One region of the Haloechinothrix salitolerans genome, then DNA from elsewhere that is predicted to be linked to it. Evidence: riboswitches for the same ligand, from Rfam matches in the RefSeq annotation. Region 1 holds a riboswitch; the other holds the start of a gene.
The links. A riboswitch is a leader RNA that binds a small molecule or an ion and turns the genes downstream of it on or off. The one in region 1 is predicted to bind S-adenosylmethionine.

Region 1 (8,276 bases):
GCGTCACGTGGTCGACGTCGCCGCGTTGGCCGAGACCGACATCGTGCTCGTGCTCGGTCCAGGTCCTGGTGTCGGACTGCGCGCCGCCGCAGAACGAGCGCGCCACACGACCGGCGTCGACCCGTCGGAGGACATGCTGCGCGCCTGCGTTGACCGGTGTCGTGACCTGGTGCATTCGGGCAAGGTCGGCGTCCGCGACGGTTCCGCGGAAGCGACCGGTGCCAGCGACGACGCCTTCGACGTCGTGCTGAGCGTCAACAACGTCCAGTTGTGGGACGACATCGCCGCGGGGTTGAAGGAGGTGCATCGGGTGCTGCGACCAGGTGGGCGGTTCGTGCTCTCGTCACACGACAAGTGGCTGCCCCTGCCACGGCAAGAACTCGTGGCTGAGGTGACGGCCGCTGGGCTCACCGACGTGCAGAGCTGGACCTGGCAGCCATCGGGCCTGCTGGCCTCGCTCGCGTTCCAACTCCGCGCCGCCAAGCCCACATAGCGCTGGTCAAGCGCCTTAACTGACGTTGCTCAGCGTGTGTCGACCCGAAGCGGATGCTCCTCAGGCACCTCGACGAGCACGATCCTGGTGCCGTCCGGGTCCGCGATCCACGCCTCGTGCAGTCCCCACGGCTCCTGCCTCGGCTCCCGCGTGATCGGCACACCGCGTTCCACCAACTCCGCGACGGTGTCCGGCAAGTCACGCACCTGGAGCCACAGCACGACGTCGCTACTGGGCTCCCCGCTACCCTGCCCGACGATCTCGAGGAAGCCGCCGCCCAGGAAGAACACCGTCCCACCAGGGAACTCTCGGTAGATCGCCAGCCCGAGCTGATCGGCGTAGAACTTCTTGCTGCGCTCCGGATCGCGCGGTTTGAGCAAGATCCGGCTGCTCAGTACCTCCATGCCACCTCCATCACGCACATCTGGTCTCGTGCCTCTCATCAAGCGCGTTCCGTATCGCTCCTGGGTACCTCACCGCAGGACGGAACGCGACCGGTGCTACCGTGGATCGTCGTTGCCGTGTGGCATTCCGCCAGGGAGGAAGCCTGCATCAGCAGGGCCAGACAAACGCGGCGCGACATCCACCGAAGAGACATGAGGAGGCGGCCCCGTGGCCAACATCAAGTCCCAAATCAAGCGCATCAGGACCAACGAAGAGGCGCGGCAGCGCAACCAGGCCGTCAAGTCCTCGGTGAAGACGGCGATCCGTAAGTTCCGTGAGGCGGCCGCGGCCGGCGACAAGGACAAGGCCATCGAGCTGCAGCGCGCCGCGGCCAGGAAGCTGGACAAGGCGGCCAGCAAGGGCGTCATCCACAGGAACCAGGCCGCGAACAAAAAGTCGGCCATGGCCAAGCGGGTCGAATCGCTGTAACGGCGTTCGCGCAACGGGGCACGTCGCTGACGTGCCCCTTTTTTCGTGTGGTGCCCCCTGAGCGACCAACTGAACCGGACACTTCAACCCGTTGCGTCTTCGCTCGCGACGCGCTCGACGTCAGCGCCGGTTCCGTGCCGCGAGCAGCTTGAGCGCGGCCCGCTCCAGGGCGTAGTCCGGATCGGCCGCGGCGCCCTTCACCTCGGCGTTGAGGGTCGCGACGATTCGCATCGACTCCCGCAGCGCCTCCGTGCTCCACCCTCGCACCTGGCTCTGCGCCTTGCGGATCTTCCACGGCGGCATACCCAGCTCACCGGCCATGTGGTTCGGGTTGCCCCTGCCCGCCGCCGACACCCGTGCGACCGTCCGCACCGCATCGGCGAAGGCGTCCGCGATCAACACGTGCGGCACGCCGATCTGCAGCGCCCACCGCAGCGACTCCATGGCCGCGGCCTCGTCGCCCGCGACGACCTTCTCCGCGACGGCGAAGCCGGTGACCTCCGCACGTCCCCGGTGGTAGCGGCGCACCGCTTGCTCGTCGACCTTCCCGCCGGAGTCCGCGACCAGCTGCGACGCGGCGGCGGACAGTTCCCGCAGATCAGACCCGACGGCGTCGAGCAGCGCGCTCACTCCGCCCGCGTCGATGCCGCCACCGGCGCGCTTCACCTCGGCGCGCACGAACGACTCCCGGTCCGACTGCTTCGTGAGCTTGTTGCACTCGGCGACCGCCGCACCCGCCTTTCGCAGTGCCTTCGGCAGGTCTTTGGCCGCCTTGCTGCGCCCGCCACCGCTGTGCACCACGATCAGCGTGACGCCATCGGCCGGGTCCGCGAGATACGACTGGAGCGCGTCCGCCGTGTCCTGCCCGATGTCCTGCGCCGCCTCGATCACGATGATCCTGCCCTCGCTGAACAGCGTGGGACTGGCCAGTTCGAGCAGCACCGGCGCGGTCAGCTCGGACGCTCGCAACGTCGTCGCCTCAGACGTCGGGTCCACGGCGCGCGCGGCCTCGATGGCGGCCCGCACCGCCCGTTCCACCAGCAGCGGTTCGTCACCGAGCACGAGGTGCAGCGGCGCGGTGTCCTTCGACGTCTTCTGGGACTTCGCGGCGGAGCTCACGCGCCCAATCTACGACCTAGACGGAGACGTCGTCCCAGCCGCCTCAACATCAACTGTGGCGGGACCCACGTCGACAGAGCCTGGCACCGCATGGCGCGACCGATGCCGCGTACCGTAACGTGTACTGCCAGACGCCCACAGCGGCGCACAACTGAATACCGCTCATCCAGAGGGGCAGAGGGAACGGCCCTGCGAAGCCCCGGCAACCGGCGTCAGCCCGTCATCTCGATCCAGCGAGGTAGCTGACGACATCGGTGCCAATTCCGGCCCAGTAGTGGGACAGATGAGGAGAGGACCTCGCATGACAACAACCTTCGGCGCCCCCAGCACGCTTCGCTCCGGCTCGGATGTGGATCTCGGTCCCGCCGTCGAGCTCGTGTCCAAGGAAGAGGGCCACCGCCAGCCGCTCGCCCCCGAGTTCGTTTCCGCCGAGGACTTCTCCCCGCTCGAGGTCGCCTACGACTTCGGTCGGATCACCCGCGAAGAGATCGAGGCGGGCCCGCGCAACATCTGGCGCTACAAGCGACTGCTGCCGGTGCCGTCGAACGTCGAGGAGATCCCGAACACCGAGCCCGGCTGTACCAAACTGATCCGCGCCGACCGGCTGGCCGCTGAGCTGGGCGTCAAGCGGATCTGGGTCAAGGACGACACCGGCAACCCGACGCACTCGTTCAAGGACCGCGTCGTCGCCGTCGCGCTCGCCGCCGCCCGCGAGTTCGGCTTCCAGGTGCTGGCCTGCCCGTCCACCGGCAACCTCGCCAACGCCGTCGCCGCCGCCGCTGCTCGCGCGGGCTGGGACTCGGTCGTGCTGATCCCGTCCTCGCTGGAACGCGCCAAGGTGCTGACCACGGCCGTCTACGACGGCTCGCTGATCGCCATCGACGGCAACTACGACGACGTCAACCGCCTGGCCACCGAACTCGCCGCCGAGAACGAGACCTGGGCGTTCGTCAACGTCAACGTCCGGCCGTACTACTCCGAGGGCTCGAAGACGCTGGCTTACGAGGTCGCCGAGCAGCTCGGCTGGCGCATCCCGGAGCAGATCGTGGTGCCGATCGCGTCCGGCTCGCAGCTCACCAAGGTCGACAAGGGCTTCAAGGAGCTCGGCGAGGTCGGCCTTGTCGATCCGACGCCGTACAAGGTGTTCGGTGCGCAGGCCACCGGTTGCTCCCCCGTCTCGCACGCCTTCAAGAGCGGCCACGACGTCGTGCAGCCGGTCAAGCCGGACACCATCGCCCGCTCGCTGGCGATCGGTAACCCCGCGGACGGCCCGTACGTGCTGGACACCGTCAGCCGCACCGGTGGCTCGATCGAGGACGTCACCGACGAGGAGGTCGTCGCGGGCATCCGCCTGCTCGCCCGCACCGAGGGCATCTTCGCCGAGACCGCGGGCGGCGTGACCGTCGCGACGGCGAAGAAGCTCATCGAAGCGGGCAAGATCGACCCAGACGCCGAGACGGTGCTGCTCATCACCGGCGACGGCCTCAAGACCCTGGACGCCGTCGAGGACCACATCGGCCCCAAGGCCACGGTGCCGCCGAACGTCGACGCGGTGACGAAGGTCCTTCGCGGCTGACCTAGGCAGGATCCGCGACACGGCGCCCAATGAGCGCCGTGTCCCCACTTCCCGACGCCGTGTCCCGCACTCAGAACACTGTGTCCCACTTCCCGACGCCGTGTTCCTCACTCACGACGCTGTGTCGCCATCCTGACCAGTCAGCCGCGCACGATTTCGCGATTTATTGCACCCTCGCAAGTAATCGTGCTAGCTTGCACGCGTGGTTGGTCCAAATGGAGCAAAACTAGAGCGTAGCGGCTCGGGCGAAGGCACCCAGCTGTCCCGCCAGTTGCGGGACGCCACGCCCAAACCCGATGCGCTCACCGCGTTCAAGCTCGCCCGCCGGACATTTCTGGCAGGCGAAAAGGTCGACATGCAGCACCTGTTAGCCGAGCTGCGGGTGGACCGCGCGACGCTGTTCCGCTGGGTTGGTAACCGCGACCAACTGCTGGCCGAAGTGATCTGGTCGCTCACCGAGCCGACCTTTCATAGAGCCGTCGCCGAGGCCAACGGGACCGGGCCGGAACGGATCGTCGACGCGATCACTCGTTTCGTCCGAGCGGTCATCGACGCGGACTTCTTCGTCGCGTACATGCGTCGAGAACAGCGGCGTGCCCTGCGGCTGCTCACCACAAGGGCGACCCAGTTCCAGCACCGGCTGGTCGCCGAGATCGAAACCTTTCTGGCACAGGAGAAGGCCGCCAGTGGCCTGAGCTACCCCCTGCCCATTCACGATCTCGCTTACGTCATCACCCGTATCGCCGAGTCCTATGTCTATGCGGATCTCATCACCGGCGAGGTCCCCGACGCGGACAGGGCCGAGGCCGCGTTCAGCGCGTTGCTTGGCATCGGCCCTGGCGAACATCCCTGAAGGAGTCACCATGAAATTCGCCAAGCGCGGCACCATCGCGACCGTGTCGATGTTGCTCGCCGCTAGCGCATCACTCGTCGCGGTGGGACCGGCGAGCGCGGTCGGGACAGAGTCTGTCGGGACAGAGTCAGTCGAGACACGGGAGTTCGCCCCGGTGAACCGGCCCGGCCCCCCGCTATCCGTGCCGAAGCGCCGCCTGGCCAAGAGCGTGCGATGCACCCCCGACGCGCCCCGCGCCAAGCGCGGCGTGGCGCTGTTCGTGCACGGCACCACGGTCACCCCACGGGAGAACTTCGGGTGGAACTGGTTCCCCGCGATGGACAAGCTCGACTGGCCCTACTGCTCGGTGAAGATGCCCAACAACGCGATGAGCGACATTCAGGTTTCAGCCGAGTACGTGGTGCACGCGATCCGGCACGTGTACCGGCGCAGTGGCCGCGAGGTCGACGTCCTCGGACACAGCCAGGGCGGCAACGTCCCGCGCTTCGCGCTGCGGTTCTGGCCTGACACCCGACGCATGGTCGACGACTACATCGGGTTCGCCGCGACCAACCACGGCTCGCTCTCCGTCAACACCATGTGCCCGCCGATCGCGGGGTGCGCACCAGCCTTGTGGCAGCAGACCCTCAACTCCAACTACGTGCGGGCCATGAACTCCCACCAGGAGACCTTCGCCGGAATCTCCTACACCAACGTCTACACGCGCACCGACGAGTTCGTGCAACCCAACCTCGACGACACCGGAACCAGCTCCCTGCGTGGCGGCGGAGGTGCGATCACCAACATCGCCATCCAAGACGTCTGCCCGGCCAACCTCACCAGCGAACACATCGCGGTTGGCACCTACGACCCCACCGCCTACGCCATCGCCATCGACGCCCTCACCCACACCGGACCCGCGAAACCGGCACGCGTCCCCGGCTCGGCGTGCACCCAGCAGTTCATGCCCGGGGTCAACCCGGCCGAATTCCCCGGCAACTACGCCAGCACCATGAACACCATCGCCAATCAACTCGTCACCTATCCCCGCGTCAGCGCCGAACCCCCGCTCAAGCCCTACGTCTTCGCGAGGTGATCACACGAGGCGAGTACGACGTGCCCGGGGCTTAGAACGGCGACGTGCCCTCCGCCAGGGCGGACAGCGCACCGGAGATCCGGGCCTGGGCCAGCCGCCACAGCCCGGTACCCAGCGACACCCGTGCGACGCCAAGTTTGGCGAGCATCGCCAGGTCTGGTCCGTCGGGCAGGTACGTCGCGTTCACCGGCGCCGGGCTCACCGCGGACACGAACTCGCCCAGCACCTCAGCGGAGCGAACATGGATCGGATACACGCAGTCGGCGCCCGCGTCCAGGTAGGCGCGGGCCCGTTCGATGGCGTCCGGCAGAGCGGCGCGTTCCTCCTCGACGCCACGAGCGTCAAGGAACGAGTCGATCCTGGCGTTCACGACCAGCAGGTCACCGGAGTGCTCCTTCAACCCCGCTAGAAACGCGGCGTTCTCCGAGGCGGAACGCCGCCTGCCCTCCTGCTGGTCGGTGTCCTCGATGTTGCATCCGGCGGCGTCCGTCTCGGCCAGCCGGTCAGACAACTCCAGCGCCGACAGCCCGTAGCCGGACTCGACGTCGACGGTCAGCGGGACGTCGACAGCCGCGGTGATCCGAGCCGCGACGTCGAACATCTCGTCCGGTGACGCCTGCTCGCCATCGGCATAACCCAACGAGGCGGCGACGGCGGCCGAACTGGTCGCGACCACCGGGAACCCAGCGTCAACGACAAGCCGAGCGGTGTCGGCGTCCCAGGCATTCGGCAGCACCAGCGGATCACCGGGTACGTGCAGGGCGCGCAACCGCTGTGCGCTCATGGTCTCCCCTCTCGTCGACATGTGATGCTCTGTTAGCGGATCAGCGACGCACTGTCAGTCCCGTAACGCGGCCAGCAACTCGTCGGCGGCCGAGTACGGGTCGATCTCCGCATCGACCACCCGTTTGCTCAGCAACTCCAGTGCCTCACCGCCGCGCAGGTCGGCGAGCTCGGCGCGGAGCTGCCGCATCGCTATCGCCTCAACCTCGGTCTGTGCGCGGGCGAGGCGTCGTCGGGTGAGCTCGCCGCTGGACTCCAACCACTCCCAGTGCTCGGTGAGAGCGCCCATCAGGTCGTCGGCACCGTCGCCGGTAGTAGCGACGGTTGGCACAATCGGCTGTCGCCACGAGGCACCACGAACTCCCCTGCGACTGAGCGCGATCATGTTCTTGACGTCTTTGATCGTGGCGTCGGCACCGTCGCGATCGGCCTTGTTCACGACGAACAGGTCCGCGATCTCGAGCACGCCCGCCTTCGCGGCCTGAATGCCGTCACCCATGCCTGGCGCGAGCAGCACCATGACCGAGTCCGCGAGCGTGACCACGTCCACTTCGGACTGACCGACGCCAACGGTCTCGATCAGCACGACGTCGAAACCCGCCGCGTCGAGCACACGCACCGACTGCGGCGTCGCCAACGTGAGGCCACCCAGATGGCCGCGCGTCGCCATCGAACGGATGAACACGCCCTCATCGGTGGCGTGCTCGGTCATCCGGATTCGGTCACCGAGCAGCGCTCCACCGGAGAACGGCGACGACGGGTCGATCGCCAGCACCGCGACCCGCTTGCCCCGCGCCCGCAACGCGCCGAGCAGCATCGACGTCGTCGTGGACTTGCCAACACCGGGCGGCCCGGTCAAGCCGATCACCCACGCGTTACCGATGTGCGGGGTCAGCTCCCGCAACACGTCACGCAACGCGGGGTGGGCGTCCTCGACCAGCGAGAGCAGCCGCGCCACCGCGCGCGGCTGCCCCTCACGGGCATGGCCAACCAGGTCCTCGATGTCCAGCGAGGTCACGAAATCCTTTCCGGTACGCGGCGGGCCAGGGCTGGTCAGGGCAGCGGAGCAAGCGTTACGGCACGCGGACGACGAGCGCGTCGCCCTGGCCACCGCCACCGCAGAGGGCGCCGACACCGGTACCGCCACCACGGCGACGCAGCTCGTGCACCAGGTGCACGATCAGGCGAGCACCGGACGCCCCGATCGGGTGACCGAGGGCGATCGCGCCACCGTTGACGTTGACCTTGTCCTCGGCGATTCCCAGCTCGCGCGTGGACACCAGACCGACGGCGGCGAACGCCTCGTTGATCTCCAGCAGGTCCACCGCACCGATGTCGATGCCCTGCTTGGCCAGCGCGGCCTTGGTGGCGTTGGCGGGCTGCTCGTGCAGGCTGGCGTCCGGGCCGGCGACGACGCCGTGCGCGCCGATCTCCGCCAAGGGCTCGACGCCAAGCTCGGCGGCCTTCGCGGCGCTCATGACGACGACAGCGGCGGCACCGTCGG
Region 2 (8,276 bases), 530 kb from region 1:
GCGACAAGGGGGGCACACCGGGCGCGTTCGGCACGCTCAACCTGCCCACCGAGGTCGTCTCCAGCGAGTTCCTGACCATGAGCGGGTCGAAGTTCTCCACCTCGCGCGGCACTGTGATCTACGTGCACGACTTCCTTGAGGAGTTCGGAGCGGACGCGCTGCGCTACTTCATCTCGGTGGCGGGTCCCGAGAACCAGGACGTCGACTTCACCTGGGATGAGTTCGTCCGCCGTACCAACTACGAGTTGGCGAACGAGTGGGGCAACCTCGTCAACCGGTCTATCTCGATGGCACACAAGAATGTGGGCGCGGTGCCGAGGCCGGAGGCCCCGCAGCAGGCCGACGTCGATCTCAAGGCGCTGTCGGCGCGGGCGTTCGACACCGTGGGCGAGCACCTGCGACGGTCGCGGTTCCGGCAGGCGGCCAACGAGGCGATGCGCGTGGTCACCGCGGCCAACCGGTACCTGTCCGAGCAGCAGCCCTGGCAGCTCAAGGACGATCCCGCCCGCCGCGACACCGTGCTCCACACCGCGCTGCAGGTCGTCTCGGACGCCAACGCGCTGCTGACGCCGTTCCTGCCGCACGCCGCGCAGCAGGTGCACGAGGCGCTGGGTGGCACCGGCGTGTGGTCGGCGCAGCCGGATGTGTCCGAGGTGGACGACCTGGAGGAGCCAGGCAGGTCGTATCCGATCCTCACCGGTGAGTACGCCGCCGAGCAGGCGCGCTGGGAGCCGGTGCCGATCGAGGTGGGCCGCCCGCTGGCCAAGCCGCGTCCGATCTTCGGCAAGCTCGACCCGTCGCTAGCCGAGACCGGGCCGTCCTGGGCTCCGATCAGGACCGCCGATGAGTGACAAGCGTCGTGAGCGGCCGCCCGTACCGGAACGGCTGCCCATGCCGATCGTCGACGCCCACACGCACCTGGACGCCTGTGGTGCGGAGACCGCCGACGACGTCGTGGTGATGCTGGACCGTGCCGAGGCGGCCGGGGTGACGCGCGTTGTCACGGTCGCGGATGACATCGCCGCCGCCCGCTGGGCAGCTGACGCGGCGACGTGGGACGAGCGCCTGTATGCCGCCGTAGCGATCCATCCCACCCGCACCGAGGACTTCGACGACACCGTCCGTGCCGAGGTCGAACGCCTCGTCACGGACGAGCGCGTGGTCGCGGTCGGGGAGACCGGGCTGGACTACTACTGGGACTTCTCGACGCCGGAGTCGCAGCAGGCGGCGTTCCGTTGGCACATCGACCTCGCCAAGCGCGTTGGCAAGCCGTTGATGATCCACGACCGCGACGCGCATGAGGACGTACTACGGATCCTCGACGAAGAGGGCGCGCCGGATCGGGTGATCTTCCACTGCTTCTCCGGGGACGCCGACGTGGCGCGGCGCTGCGTCGAAGCGGGATACGTGCTGTCCTTCGCCGGGCCGGTCACGTTCCGCAACGCGCGCCCGCTGCGGGAGGCCGCCACACTGGTGCCGCGGGATCAACTGCTCGTGGAGACCGACGCGCCGTTTCTGACGCCCCACCCATACCGGGGACGGCCGAACGAGCCGTACTGTGCCGCCTACACCCTGCGTGACCTCGCGGAGTTGCGCGGAGACGATGTTTCCTCGCTGGCAGCGGCCGTCAACGCCACGGCGGAGCGGATCTTCTCGTTGCGCAGCGTGACGCCGAGTACTACGCGTTGCGACAAGTGACGCGAGACTGGGCCACTCGAGGGAGTGACCAAGTTCACGACATCGCTCAGGGTGTTTGCGCAACCACGTAGTCTCCGTTATGGTCTCGTGACCGTAGTGAGTGGGCTCAGTGACTGGGAGTCCGCTTACGGAAACCCTCAGTCGCGTCGGTGCACGTCGGGGATTGGGGCACAGTCGTGAGCTGGTGCCTTGGCGACGCCGACTGCGGGAGTCCGTACGCATGCGCCCGCATGCGTTGAGGAAGACCGCTGTGCGAAAGGGATCGGCTTCGTGACTGTTGACCAGTGGCGTGCCCCGCTGCGCCCGGAGCGCTCTTCGGTGGCTCAGCTGGACCGGCCGACTACCGACTTTCACTGGCCCGAATACGACGCGGACATCGGTGAGTTCTCTCCCTCACCCGCCGTCACGCCGCAGGACGTGCACGCTGTGCTCGGCCCGCAGGCGGAGGCGATGCTGCGGGACCTCGACGTCGACGTCGATGAGCTGATCCGGCTTGTCAACGCCGAGACGACGGTGCTGCCCGTCATCCCGGACTACATCCCGGACGACATCGTCGAGGCATACGCACCCGCGAGGGAGCCGGAGCCCGAGGAATCTGGGCTCGCAACCGCGATCAGGACCTGGAAGCAGCGCTTCCTGAAGGGCGCTGTCGTCGCGGTGCTGGTCTCGCTGACCGGTGGTGGCGCCGCCGCGCTCGCGATGAACAAGAGCGTCACGCTCAACGTCGATGGCAAGACGCAGACGGTCAACACGTTCGGGTCGACCGTTGGCGATGTCCTTGACGACGCGGGCATCACGATCGGCAAGCATGACGCGCTGTCGCCGTCCCCGAACGCCGCCGTCGGCCATGGCGGCGTCGTCCAGTTGGAGCGTGGGCGGCAGCTCACCCTCATCGTCGACGGCAAGCAGCGCGAGACCTGGGTGCGCGCGACCACCGTTGAAGAGGCGATGAAGCAGCTCGACATGGGCAAGATGCTGTCCAACGGTGCCGTGCTGTCCGCCCCGCGCGATGGCTCGGTGCCGCTCGACGGCATGACCCTCGAGGTCAAGACCCAGAAGGACATCACGCTGTTCGACGGCGGCAACAAGCCGCGCACGGTCACCACCAACGCGGTGACCGTCAAGGAGTTCCTAGCGACCCAGGAGATCAAGCTCGGCGAGCGTGACTCGGTCGAGAAGGGGCTCAAGCGTAAACTCGTGGACGGCGCCGAGCTGCGTATCGTGCGCACCGGCGTCTCGACGATCAACATCAAGGAACCCATCGAGCCCCCGGTCAAGACGATCGAGGACCCCGAGATGCCCGCTGGCACCGAGAAGGTCAAGCAGCAGGGTAAGGCGGGCGAGAAACTCGTCACCTACCGCGTGACCCGGCGCAACAACGTCGAGGTCAGCCGCGAAGAGCTCGAGGTTAAGGTGCTGAGCAAGGCGGTGCCGAGGATCGTGATCGTCGGCACCAAGCAGCTGGTGATCAGCGACGCCGCCGTGTGGGACCGCCTCGCGTTCTGTGAGTCGAGCGGCAACTGGTCGATCAACACCGGCAACGGCTACTACGGCGGCCTGCAATTCAACAAGCAGACCTGGGACGCCTACGGCGGCGGCCAGTACGCGGCGTACCCGCACCAGGCCTCACGTGAGCAGCAGATCGCGATCGCCACCAAGCTCCGCGACGCCAGGAACGGCTACAGCGCGTGGCCCCACTGCGCGCAGAAACTCGGCCTGCCGACGTAACGGGGTCCGGGCCTCTCGCCCTGCCGCGAGGCTTGTCACCGTGCTTCGGCCCTGCCGCGTCCGCGGCTCCCGCGACGACATAGTCTTTTCAGGTGATCCAATCGGACGTCGCCCTGCTGGGGCCTGCGGAGGTGCGCGCGCTGGCCGAGCAGTTCGCGGTGCGCCCGACGAAGAAGCTCGGCCAGAACTTCGTGCACGACCCGAACACGGTGCGCCGCATCGTGCGGCTCGCCGGTGTCAGCGCTGACGACGTCGTCCTGGAGGTGGGCCCGGGGCTCGGGTCGCTGACGCTGGGGCTGCTCGCCACCGGCGCGCGGGTGGTGGCCGTCGAGGTCGATCCGGTGTTGGCCGACCGGCTGCCCGCGACAGTGGCATCCAAGACAAGCGAGCCGGGCAAGGCAGGCAAGCCGGGCGAGGCAAGCGAGGCGGGCGCCGTCAGCGCCGCCACCTCACGCCTAACGGTCCTGACTGCCGACGCCCTCCGCCTCCGCGCGGAGGACTTAGCCACCGCCGCCGTGTCCGACACTCCGGACGCTGTGTCCTGCACTCCCGACGTTGTGTCCGACACTCCGGACGTTGTGTCCGACGTTCCGGATGCTGTGTCCTGCACTCCCGACACACCAAGCGTCGCCCAACCCAATCTCCTCGTGGCGAATCTCCCCTACAACGTCGCGGTGCCGGTCGTGTTGCACCTGCTCGGCGAGCTACCGTCGCTGCGGCGTGCGTTGGTGATGGTCCAGACCGAGGTGGCGGACCGGATGGCTGCTGGTCCCGGCAGTCGGGTCTACGGCGTGCCGAGCGTGAAGCTGGCCTGGTACGGCACGGCACACAAGGTCGCTCCTGTCCCGCGCGCCGTGTTCTGGCCAGTCCCGAACGTCGACTCCGCACTGGTGTCGTTCGAACGCCACCCCGACGGTCCCGCGGCGGCGTCGACAGTAGACCGCGACCAGGTGTTCGCCGTCGCGGACGCCGCGTTCGCCCAACGTCGCAAGACGCTCCGCGCCGCGCTGGCGTCGTGGGCCGGCTCTGCGCAGCGTGCGGAGAGGATCCTTCGTGCCGCCGACGTCGAGCCGACGACTCGGGGCGAACAACTCACCGTCGCCGACTTCGCCCGGATCGCGCACGCCGCGCTGTGATTTGGAACATCTAGCGCCCGCCTGGTGTTGCCAAGAGTGGTGGCTTTCCGCTGTAATGTTGAGGCATCCATCCCGAGCGGCCGAGAGACCTGGCTTGTTGACGCCGCAGCAACCACCCACCGATGGGCAGGTGCTACCGCCAGGACCGATGGAGGGATTCTCTGTGTATCGGTCACGAATGCTGACGAAGCGTCGCGTAGTCGACCAGTGCCGCCGCACGGTGTGCGCGTGTCGCCGCTGCTGACAGCCAGCCCGTCCTGACCGAAGGCCCTGCCGCACGCCTCGCTGTTCGCTGCGCGAGGGCCGCACCACACTGGAGTTCTTCGTGATCACTGTCGAAAATCTGACCACGTCCACGACCGAGTCCACCACGCTGCGCGATGTCTCCTTTGAGATCGAAGCCGGTGCCGTGTTCGGCCTGCTCGGCCGCGCGAGATCGGGGACGTCGACCCTCGCGCGGCTGCTAGGCCTGCATGAGCGGCCCGACGCCGGCACCATTCGTGTCGACGACGTCGACACCACCCGGTTGGACACCGGGTCGCTGCGTGACCTGCGCCAACGGTTCAGCCTGCTGGAGGCCTACCCGTCACTGCGCGGTGAGCGTACTGTCGCGGGTAACGTCGCCACCCCGCTTGAGCGGCTGGGGGTCGACGGCCCGAGCAGGCGCGAGCGAGTGCTGCGGCTGCTGGACCTTGTCGGTCTGGCGCGGGCTGGCGCGCAGCATCCCGGTGAGCTCGATGAAGGCCAGCGCAGGCGCGTCGCGATCGCCCGTGCGCTGGCCACCGACCCCGCGGTGCTCGTCCTGGACGAGCCCACGGCCGGGCTCGAGGCCGGGCAGGCGGGCGCCGTCCTGGCGACGCTGGACCGCGCGCGGGCGGAACTTGGCGTGACCATCGTGCTCGCGACCGCCGACGCGGACGTCGTCCGCAAGGTGTGTGATGCGGTCGCCCTGTTCGCCGACGGTAGGCTGCTGGAGACCGGCACGGTGTTCGACCTCATCACCAACCAGGACAGCCACCTGGCGCGCCGCGTGCTGCCGCGTACCGACGACTCCGACGCCGATGGCTATGACGTCGTCGCTGATGTGACGCTCATCGGCCACGCCACGGTCGGCACGACCCTGCCGTCGGCGGCTGACCGACTGGGTGTAGACATCGCCACTTTGGACGGCGGCACCACTCGTATCGGTGACGTCCCGGTCGCCCGATACCGGATTGGGCTGCGCGGCGAGAAGGCCGCGATCGCGCTCGGCTGGATCGGCGAGCACGGCGGCCTCGTCACGCCGGTGCGTCGTCCGACACGCGTGGCAACGTTCGGCGGTCGTGTCACCCGCGAGCCCGCGCTGGCCAGCGTCGCCGCGTAGCCACACTGCCGGACACAGCGTCGGGAGTGTCGGACACAGCGTCCGAAACGTCGGACACGGCGTCGTGGGCGCGACGGGTCACACACGCTCGGTAGGCGTAGGCTGGCAGCGTGCTAGCCGTTGTACCGCCACCGGTGACCGTCCGGGTGCCAGCGAAGGTGAACCTGCACCTCGGTGTGGGCGACGCGCGCGATGACGGCTACCACGAGCTGACCACGGTTTTCCAGGCGTTGTCGCTGGTCGACGAGGTCACCGTCGCCGCGAGCGAGGAGCCGGGCATCGAGGTGTCCGGCGAGGGCGAGAACACCGTGCCGCGCGGTGAGGCCAACCTCGCTTGGCGCGCCGCCAACGAGCTCGCGAACTACGTCGGCCGGACGGGCGACGAACCCAAGGTCAGGGTCGTCATCCGCAAGGGCATCCCGGTCGCTGGCGGCATGGCGGGCGGCAGCGCGGACGCCGCGGCCACGCTGGTCGGGCTGGCCGCGTTGTGGGACCTGGACATCGCGAGGGACGAACTCGCCGAGATCGCCGCGAAGCTCGGCAGCGACGTCCCGTTCGCACTGTCCGGCGGAACCGCACTCGGCACGGGTCGCGGTGAGGAACTGGTGCCGGTGCTGTGCCGCCACACGTTCCATTGGGTGCTCGCGTTCGCGACGAAGGGCCTGTCGACGCCCAGGGTGTTCGGCGAGCTGGACCGGCTCCGCGACAACGGCGAGCCGCCGCGCGTCGGCTCGCACGCCCCGCTGCTGGAGGCGCTGGCGTCCGGCGACCCGAGACAGCTCGCCATGCTGCTCGGCAACGATTTGCAGGCCGCGGCCGTATCGTTGCGGCCGTCGCTGCGTCGCACACTGCGCGCTGGCGTGGACGCGGGTGCGCTGGCGGGCATGGTGTCCGGGTCCGGGCCGACGTGCGCGTTCCTGTGCGAGGACGAGGACGCCGCCGTCGACGTCGCCGCACAGCTCGCGGGTACCGGCGTGTGCCGCACGGTGCGGGTCGCGCACGGCCCGGTGCACGGCGCGCGGATCGTCGGCGGCGAGGACAGCACGCGTCCGACCCCGCCCCAGGTGCACGCCTGACGCCGTGGCCTAAGTTGGACACGGACCCCGAACCTCTGCCCCTGGAATAGCGCCTAGATGGTCAACCTGATCAACACCGAGGACGTCTCGAAGTCCTTCGGCGAACGCACCCTGCTCAACGCCGTGTCGCTCGGCGTCGAGGACACTGACCGGATCGGCGTCGTCGGCCTCAACGGCGGCGGCAAGACGACGCTGCTCGAGATCCTGGCTGGCCTGGAACCGCCGGACTCCGGCAGGGTCGCCCGGTCACGTGACCTGCGGCTCGCCGTGGTCACCCAACGGGTGGAGATCGACGCCGACGTCACCGTCCGCGACGCCGTGCTCGCCGGGTACGACGCCGAGTTCGAGTGGGCGGCGGATCCGCGTGTGCGCTCCATCGTTGAGGGGCTCGGCATCACCGCGCTGGGCCTCGGCTCGAAGGTCGGCGCGCTGTCCGGCGGGGAACGACGCCGGGTAGCCCTCGGCGCGGCACTGGTGCGCGAGCTGGACCTGCTGATCCTGGACGAACCCACCAACCACCTTGACGTCGAGGGCGTGCGCTGGCTCGCCGATCATCTGCTAGCCCGCAAGGTCGCGCTGGTCGTCGTCACCCACGACCGGTGGTTCCTGGACACGGTGTGCACCCGGACGTGGGAAGTCGTCAACGGGACCGTCGAGCAGTACGAGGGCGGCTACGCCGACTGGGTGTACGCCCGTGCGGAGCGGGCCAAGCTGGCAGCGGCCGCTGAGGAGAAGCGCCGCAACCTGGCGCGCAAGGAGCTCGCGTGGCTGCGGCGTGGCGCGAAGGCGCGGACGTCGAAGCCACGCTACCGCGTGGAGGCCGCCGAGGCGCTGATCGCCGACGTCCCACCGCCACGCGATCCGCGTGAACTGCACGCCTTCGCCAAGCGACGGCTCGGCAAGACGGTGATCGAGCTGGAGGACGTCACGCTGCGCGCGGGGGAGCGGGAGCTGCTGAGCGATGTCACCTGGCGGCTCGGGCCAGGCGACCGGATCGGCCTGGTCGGGGTGAACGGGTCCGGCAAGACGTCGTTGCTGCGGCTGCTGGCCGGACATCGCGAGCCGGACGCGGGCAAGCGGATCGAAGGCACCACCGTGCGGCTGGCGTACCTGACGCAGGAGCTGGAGGACCTGCCCGGCGACCTACGGGTGCTTGAGGCCGTCGAACAGGTGGCGAAGCGCGTCGTGCTTGGCAAGCACGAGATGACGGCGTCGCAGCTCGCGGAGCGGTTCGGCTTCCCGGCGCGGCGGCAGTGGACCCCGGTGGACGACCTC

Region 2: it holds a riboswitch for S-adenosylmethionine, as region 1 does, so the genes downstream of both, ACFQGD_RS09305 (methionine ABC transporter ATP-binding protein) here and thrC (threonine synthase) in region 1, are expected to answer to the same signal.

Annotation. Positions count from the first base shown of each region.
Region 1 covers NZ_JBHSXX010000001.1:2,502,822-2,511,097, reverse strand. Annotated here, with positions in the region: gene ACFQGD_RS11810 (class I SAM-dependent methyltransferase) at 1-493, shown strand, start outside; gene ACFQGD_RS11805 (VOC family protein) at 523-897, opposite strand; gene rpsT (30S ribosomal protein S20) at 1,106-1,366, shown strand; gene holA (DNA polymerase III subunit delta) at 1,487-2,485, opposite strand; SAM riboswitch class I at 2,645-2,775, shown strand; gene thrC (threonine synthase) at 2,787-4,061, shown strand; gene ACFQGD_RS11785 (QsdR family transcriptional regulator) at 4,264-4,914, shown strand; gene ACFQGD_RS11780 (lipase family alpha/beta hydrolase) at 4,925-5,989, shown strand; gene ACFQGD_RS11775 (isocitrate lyase/PEP mutase family protein) at 6,021-6,773, opposite strand; gene meaB (methylmalonyl Co-A mutase-associated GTPase MeaB) at 6,828-7,790, opposite strand; gene ACFQGD_RS11765 (acetyl-CoA C-acetyltransferase) at 7,846-8,276, opposite strand, start outside.
Region 2 covers NZ_JBHSXX010000001.1:1,969,588-1,977,863, forward strand. Annotated here, with positions in the region: gene metG (methionine--tRNA ligase) at 1-851, shown strand, start outside; gene ACFQGD_RS09290 (TatD family hydrolase) at 844-1,698, shown strand; gene ACFQGD_RS09295 (ubiquitin-like domain-containing protein) at 2,017-3,426, shown strand; gene ACFQGD_RS09300 (ribosomal RNA small subunit methyltransferase A) at 3,522-4,562, shown strand; SAM riboswitch class I at 4,627-4,717, shown strand; gene ACFQGD_RS09305 (methionine ABC transporter ATP-binding protein) at 4,888-5,925, shown strand; gene ACFQGD_RS09310 (4-(cytidine 5'-diphospho)-2-C-methyl-D-erythritol kinase) at 6,036-7,001, shown strand; gene ACFQGD_RS09315 (ABC-F family ATP-binding cassette domain-containing protein) at 7,059-8,276, shown strand, end outside.